4 regions of the Kocuria sediminis genome follow, and region 1 is predicted to be linked to each of the others. Evidence: riboswitches for the same ligand, from Rfam matches in the RefSeq annotation. Region 1 holds a riboswitch; each other region holds the start of a gene.
The links. Region 1 has a riboswitch for S-adenosylmethionine ahead of GMA12_RS11030 (bifunctional o-acetylhomoserine/o-acetylserine sulfhydrylase). Riboswitches for the same ligand answer to the same signal wherever they lie in the genome.

Region 1 (4,362 bases):
GACGTCGAAGCTGCCGAGGGAGTAGAAGTCGTGCTGCGCGGACTCGGCGTTGGCGTCGAGCAGCACCTGCTCGCCCGCCATGGGGGTGCCGGGCTCGACGACGGGCGGGGTCCAGTCCGCGAGGACGTCCCCGGTGGTCGTGGCCGGGACCCGGCAGAACACCTGGTGCGCGCCGCCCTCGACCGTGCGGGAGAAGTACCACCAGTCCCCGCGCCGGTTCGGCACCGACAGGTCGGTCTCCTGGGTGCGGCCCTTGATCTCCCCGAAGATCGACTCCCGCAGCCCGGCCAGGTGGGCCGTGCGGGCCTCCGCGTACTCGTTCTCCGCGGTGAGATGGGCGACCACCTCCGGGGACTCCTTCGCCCGCATCCACTCGTAGGGGTCGGAGAACACGTGGCCGTGGAAGGTGCGCTCGGCGGGGTGCCGGCGGATCTGCGGGGGAAGAGCTGTCATGTGCCCATCCTAGGGAAGGCGCCCCGTCCGCCGCTGGCCGGACCGGGCCCGCGGCGCTGACGGGCGGGCCCGGCGGCCGGCCCGGGCGGTGCCAGAATGGCCGCATGAGCACCCCCGCGCACCTCGCCCCGCGACCGCCGGCCTTCGGCTCCACCCGCGCCGACCTGTGGATGCAGGTGGTCCTGGTGCTGGGGGTCTCCCTGGGCGCCTCGGCGCTCTACGCGGTGCTCTCCCTGGCCGAGCAGCTCGCCCGCGGCCCGCTCTCGGAGGCGCAGGCGACGATGAACCCGCCGCTGAGCCCGCAGCCGCTGCTCGACCTGCTGCGCCAGCTCACGGGCATCGGCCTGGACCTGGTCCCGGTGCTGCTGGCCCTGTACCTGCTCGCCGGATCCGCGGGCGCACTCGGCACGGTGCGGCGGCGGATCGGGCTCGACGCCCGGATGCCGGTCCCGGACCTCGGGCTGGGCACCGTCCTGTTCCTCGTCATGGGCCTGGGCACCCTGGCCCTCTACGCGGCCGGGCGCGCCCTGGGGCTCACCGCGCAGGTGACGACGTCCGGGCTGGCCGAGCACTGGTGGACGGTGCCGGTGCTGCTGCTCTCCGCGCTGCGCCACGCCCTGGTCGAGGAGGTGGTGGTGGTCGCGTTCCTCACCGACCGGCTCACCCGCATCGGCTGGCGCTGGCCGGTGGTGCTGGCGGTCACGGCGCTGTTCCGCGGCAGCTACCACCTGTACCAGGGCATCGGGCCGTTCCTCGGCAACGTGGTGATGGGCCTGGTCTTCGCCGAGCTCTACCGGCGCACCGGGCGGGTGATGCCCCTCGTCGTCGCGCACTTCCTGCTGGACGCCGTGGGCTTCCTGGGCGTCGGCCGGCTGCTCGGCTGAGGCGGGCCCGGCGTGGGAGCCCGCCCCGGCCGGCGGCTCAGATGGTGACGAGCCCGTCGGGGGTGCTGAAGGACACCGAGAGCAGACCGGGCGTGCCCTCCGGGTAGCGCCACTCCACCTCCAGGTCCTCGAGGGCGGTCTCCACGGGCGCGCCCAGCCACTCGGCCACCCGCTCGGGCGCCCCGGCGATGCACATCCCCGCGAGCCCCACGTCGGTGATCCGGGCCTGGGACGGGTGCATCTCCGGGGCCGAGTCGAAGTGCACCATGAACGGCAGCTGGGGGTCGGCGATCAGGCCCTTGACGCCGATCTGGCGCCACTCCAGGCACCGGCCGTCCGGGAACACCCGGTGGCCGGGCACCGCGTGGCGGCCCAGGCGCTGCTCGAAGGGCGCGAGGTCCTCGACCTCGACGACCCAGCCCAGCCAGCCGCCGCCGGCCTCCGAGCGGGCGCGCACGGCCCGGCCGAACGGGGCCTTCTCCGCCGCGGGGTGCTCGAGGACCTCGACGACCTCGACGTACTGGTGGTTGGTGAGGGGGAGGATCATGTTGCGGGTGCCGAAACGGGGGTGCACCCCGCCCTTGACCGGCTCGATCCCGAGCTGGTCGGCAATGCGCTCGGTGGTGGCGGCGAGGCCCTCCGGGCGGCAGGCGTAGGACACGTGGTCGACTCTCATGGGCTCATCGTGGCACCGTGTGACTTTCGTCTCCAAATCGGCCCCCGCCGGGGCGGTCCCCGGCCCGTCCGGCCCGTGCGCGGGACGCTCGCCGCGCCCCGGCTTGACGCCGTGTCGCCCGAATCCGGAGAATGTCGTCCAGGTCATGAGCGCCAGCGTCCAAGCCCCAGCTAGCTGGCCGGCAACCCTCCACCGCGGTGGGGTGCCCTGGGTGAAGACCGGGCTCCTCGCGACCGGCGAGCGAGCAAGCGCGGGTCCTCGGTGCCCGGCCGTCGCACGGCAGCACCACCACGGTCGGACACCGGACCCCTGACACCCGCAAGGAGTCTCCCGGCATGTCCGAGTCCACTGCTTCCACGACCGACCGCCCCGCGACCGCGCTGCCCACCCCGGAGCACCCGGCCGGCTGGTCGTTCGAGACCCAGCAGATCCACGCCGGCCAGCGCCCCGATCCGGTCACCGGCTCCCGCGCCCTGCCCATCCACCAGAGCACGTCCTTCGTCTTCCCCGACGCCCAGGCCGCCGCGGACCGCTTCGCGCTCGCGGAGCTGGGGCCCATCTACACCCGCATCGGCAACCCGACCACGGAGGTCGTGGAGAACCGCATCAGCGCCCTGGAGGGCGGGGTGGGGGCCCTGATGCTCAGCGCCGGGCAGTCGGCCACGACCTTCGCGGTGCTCAACCTCGCCGGGGCGGGGGACCACGTGGTGGCCAGCCCGAGCCTGTACGGCGGGACGTACAACCTCTTCAAGTTCACGCTGCCCAAGCTGGGCATCGAGACCACCTTCGTGACCGACCCGGACGACCCGGAGGCGTGGCGGCGGGCGGTGCGGCCGAACACCAAGGCGTTCTTCGCCGAGACCATCCCGAACCCGCGCAACGACGTCCTCGACATCGAGACGGTCTCCGGGATCGCCCACGAGCACGAGGTCCCGCTCATCGTGGACAACACGGTGGCGACCCCCTACCTCGTCCAGCCGTTCCGCTGGGGCGCGGACATCGTGGTGCACTCGGCCACGAAGTTCCTCGGCGGGCACGGCACCGCGCTCGGCGGTGTGATCGTGGACTCCGGCGCGTTCGACTTCGGCCGGTACCCGGAGCGCTTCCCCGGCTTCAACCAGCCCGACGAGTCCTACGGCGGGCTGGTCTACGCCCAGGCCCTCGGCGCGGAGGGCGCGTTCGGGGTCAACCTCTCCTACATCCTCAAGGCCCGGGTGCAGCTGCTGCGCGACCTCGGCTCGGCGATCTCCCCGTTCAACGCGTTCCTCATCGAGCAGGGCATCGAGACGCTGTCGCTGCGCATGGAGCGCCACGTGGCCAACGCCGGGGAGGTGGCCCGCTGGCTGGAGGCGCGCGAGGACGTGCGCTCGGTGAGCTGGGCGGGGCTGGAGTCCTCGCCCTGGCACGACCGGGCGCGCAAGTACGCGCCCCGCGGCGCCGGGTCGGTCCTCGGGTTCGTCCTCGAGGGCGGCCGGGCGGCCGGGGCGGCGTTCGTGGACGCCCTGACGCTGCACTCCAACGTGGCGAACATCGGCGACGTCCGCTCCCTGGTGATCCATCCCGCGTCCACCACCCACAGCCAGCTGCTGCCCGAGGAACAGCTCGCGGCGGGCGTGGAGCCCGGCTTCGTGCGCCTGTCCGTGGGGCTGGAGAACGTCAAGGACATCCTGGCGGACCTGGAGCAGGGCTTCGCCGCGGCCGCGGCCGTGGCCGGAGGGCAGGGGTGAGCGTGACGGTGCTGCGCGGTGCCGGCGCGGACGTGCGCGAGGACGGCGTGCCGCGGCACGCCGAGATCGGCACGCTGGAGCTGGAGTCCGGCTTCCGGCTGCCGGAGGTCCGGATCGCCTACGAGACCTGGGGCGTGCTCGCCCCGGACGGCTCCAACGCCGTGCTCGTGGAGCACGCCCTGACCGGGGACACCCACGTGGCCGCCGGGCGGGCCCGGCCCGGGGCCCCGGAGGCGCAGCGGCGCGCCGCCGAGAGCGGCGGCTGGTGGGACGGGCTGGTCGGCCCCGGCGCCGCCATCGACACGGACCGCTACTTCGTGGTGTGCGCCAACATCGTGGGCGGCTGCTACGGCTCCACCGGGCCGTCCACCCCGGCCCCGGCCGAGGTGGACCCCGAGCGCCGGCCCTGGGGCTCCCGCTTCCCCCTGGTCACCGTGCGCGACTCCGTGCACGCGGAGGCCGCCCTGGCCGACGCCCTGGGCATCGACGCGTGGCGCCTGGTCGTCGGGGGGTCCATGGGCGGGGCGCGTGCCCTGGAGTGGGCCGTGACCTACCCCGAGCGGGTCCGGGCCTGCGCGGTGGTCGCCGCGTGCGCCCAGTCCAGCGCCGAGCAGCTGGCCTG
Region 2 (4,362 bases), on a different contig from region 1:
TGCTGCTCGCGGCGGTGGTCGCGATCGTGCTGCTGCTGACCGAGATCACCTCCAACACCGCCACCGCGGCCACGTTCATCCCGATCCTGGGCGGGGTCGCGGTGGGCATCGGGGTGGACCCCATGACGCTGCTGATCCCGGCGGCGCTGGCGGCCACCTGCGCCTTCATGCTCCCGGTGGGCACCCCGCCCAACGCCATCGTCTTCGCCACCGGCCAGGTCAAGATCGCCGAGATGGTCCGCGGCGGCATCGTGCTCAACATCGTGGGCGTCATCCTGATCACGCTCTTCACGGTGCTGATCGGCCCGTTCGCTCTGGGCCTGGTGATCTGAGCCGGACCGCGGCCCGGTTCCGCCGGGCGGGGGGCTCCGCCGGACCGGTCCGCGGGTCCTGGGCCGCACGACTCTGGGCTACGGGGTCAAGGCCCGGGGGGCCGTGGTGCAGCGGGCCAGCACGGCCTGCGTGAACTCCTCGGTGCTCGCCGTGCCGCCCAGGTCCCCGGTCAGGGTGCCGCCGGCCATGGCCTGCTCGAAGGCCGACTCGAGGTGCCGGGCCGCCTCCTCCTCGCCCAGGTGATCCAGCATCATGGCCGCGGCCCACATCGTGCCCACCGGGTTCGCGATCCCCTGCCCCGCGATGTCGGGGGCGGAGCCGTGCACCGGCTCGAACATGGACGGGTGGGTCTTCTCCGGGTTCAGGTTGGCGCTGGGCGCCACCCCGATGGAGCCCGCGACCCCGGCCGCGAGGTCGGAGAGGATGTCGCCGAAGAGGTTGGGGGCCACGACCACGTCGACGCTGCGCGGCTTGAGCACCATCCGGGCGGCCAGCGCGTCGATGAGCACCTTCTCGACCGTCACGCCCGGGTGCTCGGCGACCGTGGCCTCCACGACCTCGTCCCAGAACGGCATGGTGTGGATGATCCCGTTGGACTTCGTCGCCGAGATGAGCCGGCCGGAGCGCCCCTGGGCCAGCTCGGCCGCGTAGCGGGCGATCCGGGTCACCCCCGCCCGGGTGAACACGGACTCCTGGACAGCCATCTCCTCGGGCCGGCCCCGGTAGATGCGGCCGCCGACCTCCGAGTACTCCCCCTCGATGTTCTCGCGGACGACGACCAGGTCCAGCTCGTCGAGCCCGCGCAGCGGCGAGGTGACGCCGGGCAGGATCCGGATCGGCCGGAGGTTGACGTACTGGTGGAACTCCCGGCGGATCGGGATCAGCAGCCCCCACAGGGTCACGTCGTCGGGGATGTCCGGGTCGCCGATCGCGCCGAGCAGGACGCCGTCCCCGGAGGCCAGCTGCTCGATGCCGTCGGCCGGCATCATCCTCCCGTGCGCCCGGTAGTGGTCCGAGCCCCAGTCCCGCTCGCGCCAGCGCACGGTGAAGCCGTGCGCGCCCGCCAGGGCGTCGACGCAGCGCAGCGCGGCCGGCATGACCTCCTGGCCGATGCCGTCGCCGGCGATGACGTCGATGGTGTACTGCCGTGTGCCGGTCACAGGATTCCTCCGCAGCGTCGTCGGGACCGCGGAGGCGGCTGCGCTCCACGACTGGTGCCGAGCATAGCCCGCCGGGGCCTCCCCGGGGCCCGGCTGGCGCTCCGGCACCCGGAGCCGCAGAATGGAGGGCAGCCATCCCGAGCGGCCGAGAGACCTGGATCGACGACGCCGCAGCAACCGTGGTCGACGTCGCAGACCGCACGGTGCTACCGCCAGGACCGATGGAGCAGCGCACTCCCGGCACCCCCGCCGGGACACCTCTCCGCCCGGGACCGACCAGCGGCACCACTCGCACGAGGAGTCCTTCCCATGGCCGACCACCAGTTCGGGTTCCGCACCCGCGCCCTGCACGCCGGGGGCACCCCCGACGCCGAGCACGGCGCCCGCGCGGTCCCGATCTACCAGACCAGCTCGTTCGTCTTCAAGGACGCCGACGACGCCGCCAACCTGTTCGCCCTGCAGAAGTACGGCAACATCTACTCCCGCATCGGCAACCCCACCGTCGCCGCGTTCGAGGAGCGCATCGCCTCCCTGGAGGGCGGCATCGGCGCCGTGGCCACCGCCTCCGGGATGGCCGCCGAGTTCCTGACCTTCGCCGCGCTCGCCCAGGCGGGCGACCACCTCGTGGCGGCCGGGCAGCTCTACGGCGGGACCGTCACCCAGCTCGACGTCACGCTGCGCCGCTTCGGCGTGGACACCACGTTCGTGCACGGCACGGACCCGGAGGACTACCGGGCGGCGCTGCGGCCGAACACCAAGGCCGTCTACACCGAGGTCGTCGCGAACCCCTCCGGGGAGGTCGCCGATCTCGAGGGCCTGGCGGCCGTGGCCCACGTCGCCGGCATCCCGCTCGTGGTGGACGCCACGATGACCCCGCCGTACCTGATCCGTCCGATGGAGCACGGCGCGGACATCGTCATCCACTCGGCCACCAAGTTCCTGGGCGGCCACGGCACCACGCTGGGCGGCGTCGTCGTCGAGTCCGGGCGCTTCGACTGGGGCAACGGGAACTTCCCGTCCATGACCGAGCCCGTCCCCTCCTACAACAACGTCTCCTGGTGGGAGAACTTCGGCGAGTACGGCTTCCTGACCAAGCTGCGCTCGGAGCAGCTGCGGGACATCGGCCCGGCGCTGTCCCCGCAGTCGGCGTGGAACCTGCTGCAGGGCGTCGAGACGCTGCCGCAGCGGATGGACGCCCACCTGGCCAACGCCGCGGCGGTGGCGCAGTGGCTGGCGGAGGACCCGCGGGTCTCCTACGTCAACTACGCGGGGCTGCCCGGCCACCCCCACCACGAGCGGGCCCGGAAGTACCTGCCGCTGGGCGTGGGCTCCGTCTTCTCGTTCGGCGTGACGGCCACCGGCGAGCTCACCGGGCGGCAGGTCGGCGAGCGGTTCATCGAGAACCTGCAGCTGGCCAGCCACCTCGCCAACATCGGCGACGCCCGCACCCTCGTGCTGCACCCGGCCTCCACCACGCACCAGCAGCTCAGTCCCGAGCAGCTGGAGGTGGGCGGGGTGTCCGAGGACCTCATCCGCATCTCCGTGGGCATCGAGGACGCCGAGGACATCCTCTGGGACCTCGACCAGGCCCTCTCCGCGGCCACCGGGCTCGCCCGGACGTCCGCCCCGACCGTCGAAGGAGCACTCCGATGACCGCCGAGACCCGCACCTGGCAGGGCCCCAGCGCCCCCGAGCGGCTGAACCTGCTGCGCGGCACGGAGTCGATCGCCATCGTGGGGGCCTCCGACAAGCCCTCCCGCGCCTCCTACTTCGTCGCCACCTACCTGCTGTCCTCCTCGCCGTACCGGGTGTACTTCGTCAACCCGGTGCTGCGGGAGATCATGGGCCGGCCCGTCTATCCGTCCCTGGCGGACCTGCCGGAGACCCCCGACCTCGTCGACGCCTTCCGGCGCCACGACGACCTGCCCGGCGTGGCGCGCGACGCCGTGGCCGTCGGCGCGAAGACCCTGTGGCTGCAGCTGGGCTCCTGGCACGAGGAGGCCGCCCGGATCGCCGAGGAGGGAGGGCTCGACGTGGTGATGGACCGCTGCCTGAAGATCGAGCACGCCCGCTTCCACGGCGGCCTCCACCTGGCCGGCTTCAACACCGGGGTCATCTCGGCGAAGCGTCAGGTCCTGTCCTGACAGGTCCCGTCCCGGGACCTCCTGTCCCGGGACGCGCGACGGCCCCGGAAGCCTGGTGCTTCCGGGGCCGTCGCCGTCCCGAGGGGCGGGTCGCTACACGCGCTCGAGGACGAACGTCACGTCGGCCTTCAGGCTCTGGCTCACCACGCAGTACCGCTCCGTGGCGCGCGCGAGGCGCTCCAGGGCGGTGTCGTCGAGGTCGGCGTCCACCCGGGCGGTGACCACGACGTCCTGGACGCCGACGGGCACGGAGCGGTCGACGCCCAGGGTGCCGCGGGCGTCGAACATGCCGTCGGCGGTCAGCTCGGCCGAGCGCACCTCCACGCCCATGGCGGTGGCGACGCTGCGCAGCGTCACCCCGGCGCAGGCCAGGAGCGCGTCGAGGAGCATGTCCCCGGAGCAGGCGTCGCTGCCGTCGCCGCCGGTGGCGGCGTGCGGGCCGCCGCGCACGGGGCCGGCCCAGGTGTCCACCGTGCAGGTCAGGCCGGGGTCCCGGAAGTCCCCGTGGGAGTGCAGGGGCGTGCGGGCCGCCTCGGGCTCCGCCCGGTAGCGGTCCTTGAGCGGCGCCTGGAGCTGTCGGAGTTCCGCGGCGGTCATCTGGGTTCGAGATTCCATGCTGTCACTGTAGAGCGTCCGGCGCGGACGGCACCATGCGGTGCATCCGCGCCGGACAGGCTCAGCGGATCGGCTCGGTGGATCGGCTCAGCGGACGCGCTGGGCCGCCA
Region 3 (4,362 bases), on a different contig from region 1:
GACCGCCATCACCCTCAACGGCCGACCGCACGTCGTCCCCGGGGACACCACCGTCGTGGACCTCGTGGCCGAGACCGTCGGGCGGCCCCTGGGCCCCGACGGCGCCCCGCTGGACGGCCGCCGGCTGGGCGTGGCCGTGGCGGTGGACGCCGCCGTGGTCCCGCGCAGCCGCTGGGGCCGCACCCCCGTGGCCGAGGGGCAGGCCGTCGAGATCATCACCGCCGTCCAGGGAGGCTGACATGACCCACCCCGCACCCCGCCCCGAACCCCTGGTGGATCCGCTCGTGCTCGACGGCACCGCGCTGTCCTCCCGGCTGATCATGGGCACCGGCGGGCTCAGCTCGCTGCACACCCTGGAACAGGCCCTGCTGGCCTCCGGCACCGAGCTGACCACCGTGGCCCTGCGCCGCTACGCCCCCGGCCACGGCGACTCGCTGTTCGCGATGCTCGAGCGCAGCGGCATCCGGATCCTGCCCAACACCGCCGGCTGCTACACCGCCCGGGACGCCCTGCTCACCGCCGAGCTCGGCCGCGAGGCCCTGGAGACCGACTGGGTCAAGCTCGAGGTCATCGCCGACGAGGACACCCTGCTGCCCGACGTGGTGGAGCTGCTCGACGCCACCGAGCAGCTCGTGGCCCGCGGCTTCCGGGTCTTCGCCTACACCTCCGACGACCCGGCCGTGGCCCGCCGCCTGGAGGACCTCGGCGCGGCCGCGGTGATGCCCCTGGGCGCACCGATCGGTACCGGGCTGGGGATCCTCAACCCGCACAACATCGAGCTCATCGCCTCCCGGGCCTCGGTGCCGGTGGTGCTCGACGCCGGGATCGGCACCGCCTCCGAGGCCGCCCTGGCCATGGAGCTGGGCTGCGACGCCGTGCTGCTGGCCAGCGCCGTGACCCGCGCGCAGGACCCGGTGGCCATGGCCACCGCGATGCGCCACGCCGTGGCCGCCGGGCGGCTGGCCGCCGGCGCCGGGCGGATCCCGGCCCGCCGGCACGCCCAGGCGTCCTCGCCGATGGCCGGGCGGATCGCCACGGACATGTCCGACGCCGGGCCGGCCGCCGGCCCGGCGGACGTCCCGCGCGGGGACTGGGCGCCCGTGGGGCAGCGGCCGTGAGCCCGCTGCCCCCGCTCGTGGAGCCCGGCCCCGAGCTGACCCGGGCGGAGCTCGAGCGCTACGCCCGGCACCTGACCCTGCCCGGGATCGGCCCGCTCGGCCAGCGCCGGCTCGGCAACGCCCGGGTGCTCGTGGTCGGCGCCGGCGGACTGGGCGCCCCGGCCCTGCAGTACCTCGCCGCGGCCGGCGTGGGGACGCTGGGCATCGTCGACGACGACGTCGTGGCGGTCTCCAACCTGCAGCGCCAGGTGGTGCACCGCACCGCCGACGTCGGCCGGCCCAAGACGGACTCCGCCGCGGAGGCCGTGACCGCGCTCAACCCGCTCGTGCGGGTGCGCACCCACCCCTGCCGGCTCAGCGCGGACAACGCCCTGCAGATCCTGAGCCAGTACGACCTCGTCCTGGACGGCGCGGACAACTTCGCGACCCGCTACGTGGTGAGCGACGCCGCCGCCCTGACCGGGATCCCCTGCGTGTGGGGCTCCATCCTGCGCTTCGAGGGACAGGTCAGCGTCTTCTGGGCCGGCCACGGGCCCACCTACCGGGACCTCTATCCCGAGGCGCCGCCGGACGGGGAGGCCCCCAGCTGCGCCGAGGGCGGGGTCTTCGGCATGCTCCCCGCCACCGTGGGCGCGGTGATGGTCACCGAGGCCGTCAAGCTGATCACCGGCACCGGCGAGCCCCTGCTCGGGCGGGTGCTGCTGCACGACGCCCTGGCCATGACCTGGCGCGAGATGCGCCTGACCCCGGACCCGGACGCCGCCCCGGTCACCGCCGTCGCCGAGCCCGAGGCCGTCCGCCCGCCGCCCGGCGGCGGGGCCGCGCCCGCCGAGACGGTCGGGGCGGCCGAGCTGGCCCGGCTGCTCGAACGGCGGGCGCGCGGGGAGGCGGCCTTCGTGCTGGTCGACGTGCGGGAGGACTGGGAGCGGCAGCTCCTGGCGATCCCCGGTGCCGTGCCGGTGCCGCTCCAGCAGCTGCTGGACCGGGGGCCGGACGCCCTGCCGCCGGAGGCCCGCGGCGCGGACCTCGTGCTGCACTGCAAGGCCGGCGCCCGCTCGGCGAAAGCCCTGGCCGCGCTGCGCCCCTTCTACGCCGGGCGGGAGGAGCGGATCCGCCACCTCGAGGGCGGGGTGCTGTCCTGGGCGGAGCAGGTGGAGCCGGACCGGCCTCGATACTGAGCCGGTCCACGGCTCTCCCCGTGTTCCGGCCGGGTCCCTACACCACCCGGGAGGAGATGACCGTGTGTGACGTCCCCGTGACGGACGATGACATGGGACGGTCATCAGGTGGCTCCGCACCCCGGCTCTCTGGTGCGATGTCGTGCGTCCCATTCAGAGCGGCCGAGAGATCTGGCTCGACGACGCCGCAGCAACCCGTCCTTCGCAGGGGTCAGGGTGCTAAGGCCAGAACCGATGGAGATCCCGGATCTGCAGTTGCCCCGTGACCTCGGCGCCCCGGCGCTGTCGTGACCGGGCCCGCCCCTGGCGCGACTGGACGGCCGGCACTCCTCGGTGCGACCGAGAGGACCACCGCATGACCCGCACCACGGACGAGAGGACCCCCACCCGTCCCGGCGCCGGCACGAACTCCGCCGGCCTGCCGGGCGACTACGCCGGGCTGACGGAGCACTTCGGGCCGCTGTTCGCCGAGATCGCCGCCGGCTCCCTGGACCGGGACCTCCGGCGCGCGCTGCCCTACGAGGAGGTCGGCCGGCTGGACCGGGCCGGGTTCGGCGCCCTGCGCGTCCCGGCGGCCCACGGCGGTCCCGGGGTCAGCATCGAGGACTTCACCCGGCTGCTGGTCGACCTGGCCGAGGCCGACTCCAACATCGCCCACCTCTACCGCTCCCACGCCGGCTTCGTGGAGTCCCTGCGCTTCCTGCCCCGGGAGATCCAGGACGTCTGGTATCCGCGGGTGCTGGCCGGGGCCACCGTCGGCAACGCCTCCACGGAGAAGGGCGGCAACGCCCTCGGCACGCTGAACACCGTGCTGCGCCGCACCGCGGAGGGGTGGGAGATCACCGGCCGGAAGTTCTACGCCACCGGCTCGATCTTCTGCGACTACACCCGCGTCTCGGCCGCCCTCGACGGCCGGGACGGGCGCCGCTTCGCCGTCGTCGCCACGGACGCCCCGGGGGTCACGCTCGAGGACGACTGGGACGGCTTCGGGCAGAAGCTCACCGGCACCGGCACCGCGGTCTTCGACCGCGTGCGGGTCCCGGACGACGCCGTGCTGGACCGGACCGCCGGCAGCGCGGAGGCCGTCCACGAGGCCGCCTTCTTCCAGCTCGTGCTGCTGGCCGTGCTGGCCGGCATCGCCCGCGCCGCCCGGCGGGACGCCGCGGAGACCGTCGCCGGCCGCCGGCGGACCTTCAACACCGGGCTCGGGCTGCCGTTCCGCGAGGACCCGCTGATCCAGGAGGCCACCGGCCGGATCTCCGCCAAGGCCTTCGCCGCCGAGGCCGCCGTGCTGCACGCCGCCCGCGCCCTGGACGCCGGGATCGCCGCCGCCGCGGCCGCCGGCGCCGACCGGCCGGAGTTCCCCGGAACCCTCCCGGCGGCGCTGCACGAGTCCGAGATCGCCGTGGAGCACGCCCAGGTCACCGTGCCGGAACTGGCGCTCGGCGCGGCCCAGGACCTGTTCCTCACCGTGGGCGCCTCCGCCACGTCCACGGCCAAGGGCCTGGACCGGCACTGGCGCAACGCCCAGACCGTGGCCACCCACAACCCGATCGCCTTCCGCGCCCGCGCCCTCGGCGACTACCTCATCAACGGCACCCTGCCGGAGGGCCTGAACGCCATCGGCGACGCCAGGACCAATGCCACTGCCGACGCCACTGCCGACGCCGACCGAACCCCAGGAGCCTGACGCATGACCACCACGACCACGACCACGGCCGCGGCCGCCGCGGGACGCACCAGCGTCGTCCACGGCAAGAAGCGCGTCCTGGCCTCGGCCTTCGCCGGCACCACCATCGAGTGGTACGACTTCTACCTCTACGGCACCGCCGCCGCACTGGTCTTCAACGTCCAGTTCTTCCCCATGGCCACCGAGCTCGGCGGCATCGTCGCCTCCTTCGCCACCCTCGCGGTCGGGGTGATCGCCCGGCCCCTGGGCGGGATCGTCGCCGGTCACCTGGGCGACCGGATCGGCCGCAAGGCCCTGCTGGTGGCCTCCCTGCTGCTCATGGGCGTGGCCTCCACCCTGATCGGCCTGCTGCCGACCTACGAGGTGATCGGCTGGT
Region 4 (4,362 bases), on a different contig from region 1:
GGGCCGCGAGCTGCTCCTCGAAGCCGTTGCGCGTGGGGTTCGAGCCGCGGCTGTACTCGTGGCCGGCGCGCAGGACGTTGATCCCGTCCTGGGCGAAGGTGGAGGTCTGGTAGACCGGCGGGATGACGGCCCCGGTCAGCGGGTCGGGCTGCTGGCCGGCGTGGACGGCGGTGGTGGTGAAGCCGCGTCGGCGGGTGGTGACGGTCCGAGTCATGGTGGGGCTCACTTCCGGAGGGTCGGAACGGTCTCGGGCACGGCGTCGAGGGCCTGGCCGAGGTCGGCCACGAGGTCCTGCGGGGCCTCGAGGCCGATCGAGAGCCGGATGGTGGTCTCGGCGATCCCGCCCGCCCGGCGCTGCTCGGGCGTGAGCCGGCAGTGGGTCATCGCGGCCGGGTGGGCCACGAGGCTGCGGGTGTCGCCGATGTTGGCGACCAGCTTGAACAGCCGCAGCCCGTCGATGAAGGGCCCCACGGCGGCGTCCGGGGCGGCGAGGTCGAAGGAGAACACGGAGCCGGTGCCGCGGGGGAAGTCCCGGGCCGCGATCCCGGCCCCGGGGTCCCCCGGCAGCCCGGGGTGGTGCACGCGCGCGACGGCGGGGTGATCGGCGAGGAACTCGGCCACGGCCAGTGCCGAGGCCGTGTGCCGGGCCACCCGCAGGTCGAGGGTCTCGGTGCCCTGCAGGATCTGGCTGGCGTTGAACGGGGAGAGCGTGGTGCCGAGGTCGTGCACGTACTTGGCCCGAACCAGGTGCAGGTAGGGGCTGGCCCCGGCGCACTTGTCGAGCAGGCTCTGCCCGCCCCAGCGGGCGCGGGCGCGGGTGAACTGCGGCCACCGCGCCGGCTGCGCGGACCAGTCGAACGTCCCGCCGTCCACGACCGCCCCGGCGAGGGCGTTGCCGTGGCCGCCGAGGAACTTGGTGGCCGAGTGCACCACGACGTCCGCGCCCTTCTCCAGCGGCCGGTACAGCGCCGGGGAGGCGAGGGTGTTGTCGACGACGACGGGCACCCGGGCCGCCCGGGCGACGTCGGCGATCCCGGGCAGGTCCGGCAGCGTGGCCAGCGGGTTGCCGATGGACTCGAGCAGGAAGGCGCGGGTGTCGGGGCGCACGGCCGCGGCCCAGGCGCCGGGGACGGTGGGGTCCACGAAGTCGACCTCGACGCCGTGGTCAGCCAGCGAGTCGGTGAGCAGGTCCACGGTCCCGCCGTAGAGCTTCTCGGAGGCGACCAGGTGCCTGTCCTCCCCCTGCCCGAGCAGGGCCAGCAGCGCCACGGCCACCGCGGACTGCCCGGAGCCGGTGGCCACGGCGCCCACCCCACCCTCGAGGTCGCTGATCCGCTGCTCGAGCACGGCGACCGTCGGGTTGCCGGTGCGGGTGTAGGTGAAGCCCGCCCGGGTCTGGGCGAACATCTGCCGGGCGGCCTCGTAGTCCGGGAACTCGAAGGCGGCGCTCTGGTAGATCGGCACCGTGAGGGTGCGCTGCCCGGGGTCGTGGTCGGCGCCGGCGTGGATCTGCCGGGTCGAGAGGTCCAGGTCGGTCACGGGGAGGGACATGGCGCGGCTCCTGTGCACTTGCTCTTACCCGCACCGGTCACCCGCTGCGCGGCAACGGGGATGCAGGCCGCTTCCTCATCCGAACCACCCGGTGAGCATGGGGTTGGTGCGCGACCCAGTCGGAGCTTGGCAGTCGCGTCTCGTGAAGCTGGGACCACAGTATGCGCGGGGCGGGCCGGCGCCGCTCCACGACCGAAGATGACGTCCGTGACGGATCGTGACGCCGCTCGCGACGCATCCTGTGACGCCCTTGCGATCACCCCCGGTGGCGTCCCGCGCACCCGGTGCCGCGGCGGGTTACGCCCGGGTGTCGATGTCCTCGAAGATCAGGAACGTCTGGGTGTCCACCACGCCGGGCAGCTGCTGGATGTGCTCGAAGATCACCTGCCGCAGGTGCACCGTGTCCACGGCGCGCACCAGCAGCATGACGTCGAAGTTCCCGCCCACCAGGGCGATGTGGTGCACGGCCGGGATGGCCTGCAGCTGCCCGCACAGCTCCCGCCAGGTGTTCTGCTGGAGCTTCAGCGTCACGTAGGCCGAGGCCTGCAGCCCGGCGCGCACCGGGTCGATCACGGTGCTGAAGCGCAGGATCACCCCCTCGTCGCGCAGCCGGTTGATGCGGGCGTAGGCGTGGGCGCGGGAGACGTGCACGGCCGCCGCGATCGCGGTCACCGACTGCCGGGCGTCCCGGGAGAGCTCGGCGAGGATCTTCCGGTCGGTCTCGTCCAGCGGGACGGGGGTCGAGGGCACGGCGGGCTCCTTCGGGGTGGGGTGGGAGGGCGGGAAGCGGTGTCGGACGAATGCGTGTGTCCCACGCCACAGTAAAACATTTCGTCCACGGAGACGGCACCGCCGCCCGCAGGATTCTGGACTTTCCCGCGCGCCTGGATACGAACCGCTCATCCTTCTCATACTGGGCGGACAGAACTTCAGCGGCCTTCCCGCCTCCCCGCGTCCGCGCCCGGACCGGGGACCGACCGAGGGGACACCATGAGCCAGACCGTCGAGACCCCCGAGGACCCGATCCTCCGGGCCTCCCAGACCTTCGGCATCACACCGGAGCAGTACATGCTCCCGGCCCGCGGCGAGATCCGGATGGTGGACCCCGCCGGCCGCCTGCTGCCGGCCGAGGAGCAGGGCACCGAGCCCGGCCACGAGTACCCGCTGCCCGCCGGGGACGTGCTGCTGGGCGCCTACGAGAAGCTGGTGGTCGGCCGCCGGGTCAACGACCAGAACTCCGCGCTGGTGCGCCAGGGCCGGATGGCCGTCTATCCCTCCAGCCACGGGCAGGAGGCCTGCCAGGTGGCCGCGGCCCTGTGCCTGCGGGAGGGCGACTGGCTGTTCCCCACCTACCGGGACACCGTGGCCGTGATGACCAGGGGCGTGCGGCCCATGGACGTGATGTCGATCTTCCGCGGCGAGTGGCACGGCGGCTACGACCCCCACGAGCACCACGTCGGCATCCAGTCGACCCCGCTGACCACCCAGCTGCTGCACGCGGTGGGCGTGGCCCACGCCGCGAAGCTGCGCGGTGAGGACACCGTGGTCCTGGCCATGTGCGGCGACGGCGCCACGAGCGAGGGCGACTTCCACGAGGCCCTGAACTTCGCCGCCGTGTTCAAGCTGCCGGTCGTGTTCTTCGTGCAGAACAACGGCTACGCGATCTCCGTGCCCCTGTCCCAGCAGTCGGCCGCCCCGAGCCTCGCCCACAAGGCGGTCGGCTACGGCATGGCCGGGGAGCGGGTGGACGGCAACGACCTGGTTTCCCTGCTCGCCACGCTGGGCCGCGCCGTGGACCTGGCGCGCTCGGAGTCCGAGCCCCTCCTCGTGGAGGCCCACACCTATCGCATGCAGGCCCACACCAACGCCGACGACGCGACCCGCTACCGCGACGACGCCGAGGTGCAGGAGTGGATCGCCAAGGACCCCGTGACCCGCATGCGCGCCTACCTGGCCGGGGAGGGGCTGCTCGACGACGCGGCCGAGCAGCGCATCGCCGCGGCCGCCGAGGACGTCGCCGCGGCCCTGCGCGACGGCATGAACGCCGACGTGGAGGTCGACCCGCGCGAGCTCTTCCGCCACGTCTACACCGAGCAGACCCCGCAGCTCGCCGAGCAGGAGCAGTTCCTCGCCGCCGAGCTCGCCCGAGAGGAGATCGCACAGTGAGCACCCTCCAGGCCCCCGCCCCGTCCGGGCGGACCCCGGCCGTCAAGCCGGCCACCTTCGCCCAGGCGCTCAACACCGCCCTGGCCGACGCCCTGGCCGCGGACGACGCCGTCGTCGTCTTCGGGGAGGACGTCGGGACCCTCGGCGGGGTCTTCCGGATCACCGACGGGCTGACGAAGCGCTTCGGCCGCACCCGCTGCTTCGACACCCCGCTGGCCGAGTCCGGGATCGCCGGGATGGCCGTGGGCATGGCGATGAACCGGATGCGCCCCGTGATCGAGATGCAGTTCGACGCCTTCGCCTACCCGGCCTTCGAGCAGATCGCCTCGCACATCGCGAAGATGCACAACCGCACCCGCGGCGCCGTGACCCTGCCGATCGTCATCCGCATCCCCTACGCCGGCGGCATCGGCGGCGTGGAGCACCACTGCGACTCCTCCGAGGCCTACTACGCCCACACCCCGGGCCTGAAGGTCTTCACCCCGGCCACCGTCGAGGACGCCTACCTCATGCTCCGCGAGGCGATCGACTCGGACGACCCCGTGGTGTTCTTCGAGCCGAAGAAGCTCTACTGGTCCAAGGCGCCGGTGGACCTGGCCGAGCTGAGGGACCGCTACGAGAACCGGGCCCCGGAGCGCCGGGAGG

Region 2: it holds a riboswitch for S-adenosylmethionine, as region 1 does, so the genes downstream of both, GMA12_RS15790 (O-acetylhomoserine aminocarboxypropyltransferase/cysteine synthase family protein) here and GMA12_RS11030 (bifunctional o-acetylhomoserine/o-acetylserine sulfhydrylase) in region 1, are expected to answer to the same signal.
Region 3: it holds a riboswitch for S-adenosylmethionine, as region 1 does, so the genes downstream of both, GMA12_RS16680 (acyl-CoA dehydrogenase family protein) here and GMA12_RS11030 (bifunctional o-acetylhomoserine/o-acetylserine sulfhydrylase) in region 1, are expected to answer to the same signal.
Region 4: it holds a riboswitch for S-adenosylmethionine, as region 1 does, so the genes downstream of both, GMA12_RS14670 (O-acetylhomoserine aminocarboxypropyltransferase/cysteine synthase family protein) here and GMA12_RS11030 (bifunctional o-acetylhomoserine/o-acetylserine sulfhydrylase) in region 1, are expected to answer to the same signal.

Annotation. Positions count from the first base shown of each region.
Region 1 covers NZ_WOGU01000008.1:121,235-125,596, reverse strand. The annotation lists gene GMA12_RS11045 (S9 family peptidase) at 1-453, opposite strand, end outside; gene GMA12_RS11040 (CPBP family intramembrane glutamic endopeptidase) at 558-1,337, shown strand; gene GMA12_RS11035 (VOC family protein) at 1,375-2,013, opposite strand; SAM riboswitch class IV at 2,155-2,270, shown strand; gene GMA12_RS11030 (bifunctional o-acetylhomoserine/o-acetylserine sulfhydrylase) at 2,349-3,740, shown strand; gene metX (homoserine O-acetyltransferase MetX) at 3,737-4,362, shown strand, end outside.
Region 2 covers NZ_WOGU01000015.1:65,085-69,446, forward strand. The annotation lists gene GMA12_RS15780 (SLC13 family permease) at 1-332, shown strand, start outside; gene GMA12_RS15785 (tartrate dehydrogenase) at 411-1,493, opposite strand; SAM riboswitch class I at 1,623-1,721, shown strand; gene GMA12_RS15790 (O-acetylhomoserine aminocarboxypropyltransferase/cysteine synthase family protein) at 1,803-3,146, shown strand; gene GMA12_RS15795 (CoA-binding protein) at 3,143-3,637, shown strand; gene GMA12_RS15800 (OsmC family protein) at 3,731-4,252, opposite strand; gene GMA12_RS15805 (alanine/glycine:cation symporter family protein) at 4,340-4,362, opposite strand, start outside.
Region 3 covers NZ_WOGU01000019.1:10,937-15,298, forward strand. The annotation lists gene GMA12_RS16660 (FAD-dependent oxidoreductase) at 1-2, shown strand, start outside; gene thiS (sulfur carrier protein ThiS) at 1-238, shown strand, start outside; gene GMA12_RS16670 (thiazole synthase) at 240-1,118, shown strand; gene moeB (molybdopterin-synthase adenylyltransferase MoeB) at 1,115-2,296, shown strand; SAM riboswitch class I at 2,443-2,537, shown strand; gene GMA12_RS16680 (acyl-CoA dehydrogenase family protein) at 2,652-3,986, shown strand; gene GMA12_RS16685 (MFS transporter) at 3,990-4,362, shown strand, end outside.
Region 4 covers NZ_WOGU01000013.1:22,022-26,383, forward strand. The annotation lists gene GMA12_RS14665 (cystathionine gamma-synthase) at 1-214, opposite strand, end outside; gene GMA12_RS14670 (O-acetylhomoserine aminocarboxypropyltransferase/cysteine synthase family protein) at 223-1,551, opposite strand; SAM riboswitch class IV at 1,567-1,699, opposite strand; gene GMA12_RS14675 (Lrp/AsnC family transcriptional regulator) at 1,849-2,301, opposite strand; gene GMA12_RS14680 (thiamine pyrophosphate-dependent enzyme) at 2,542-3,717, shown strand; gene GMA12_RS14685 (alpha-ketoacid dehydrogenase subunit beta) at 3,714-4,362, shown strand, end outside.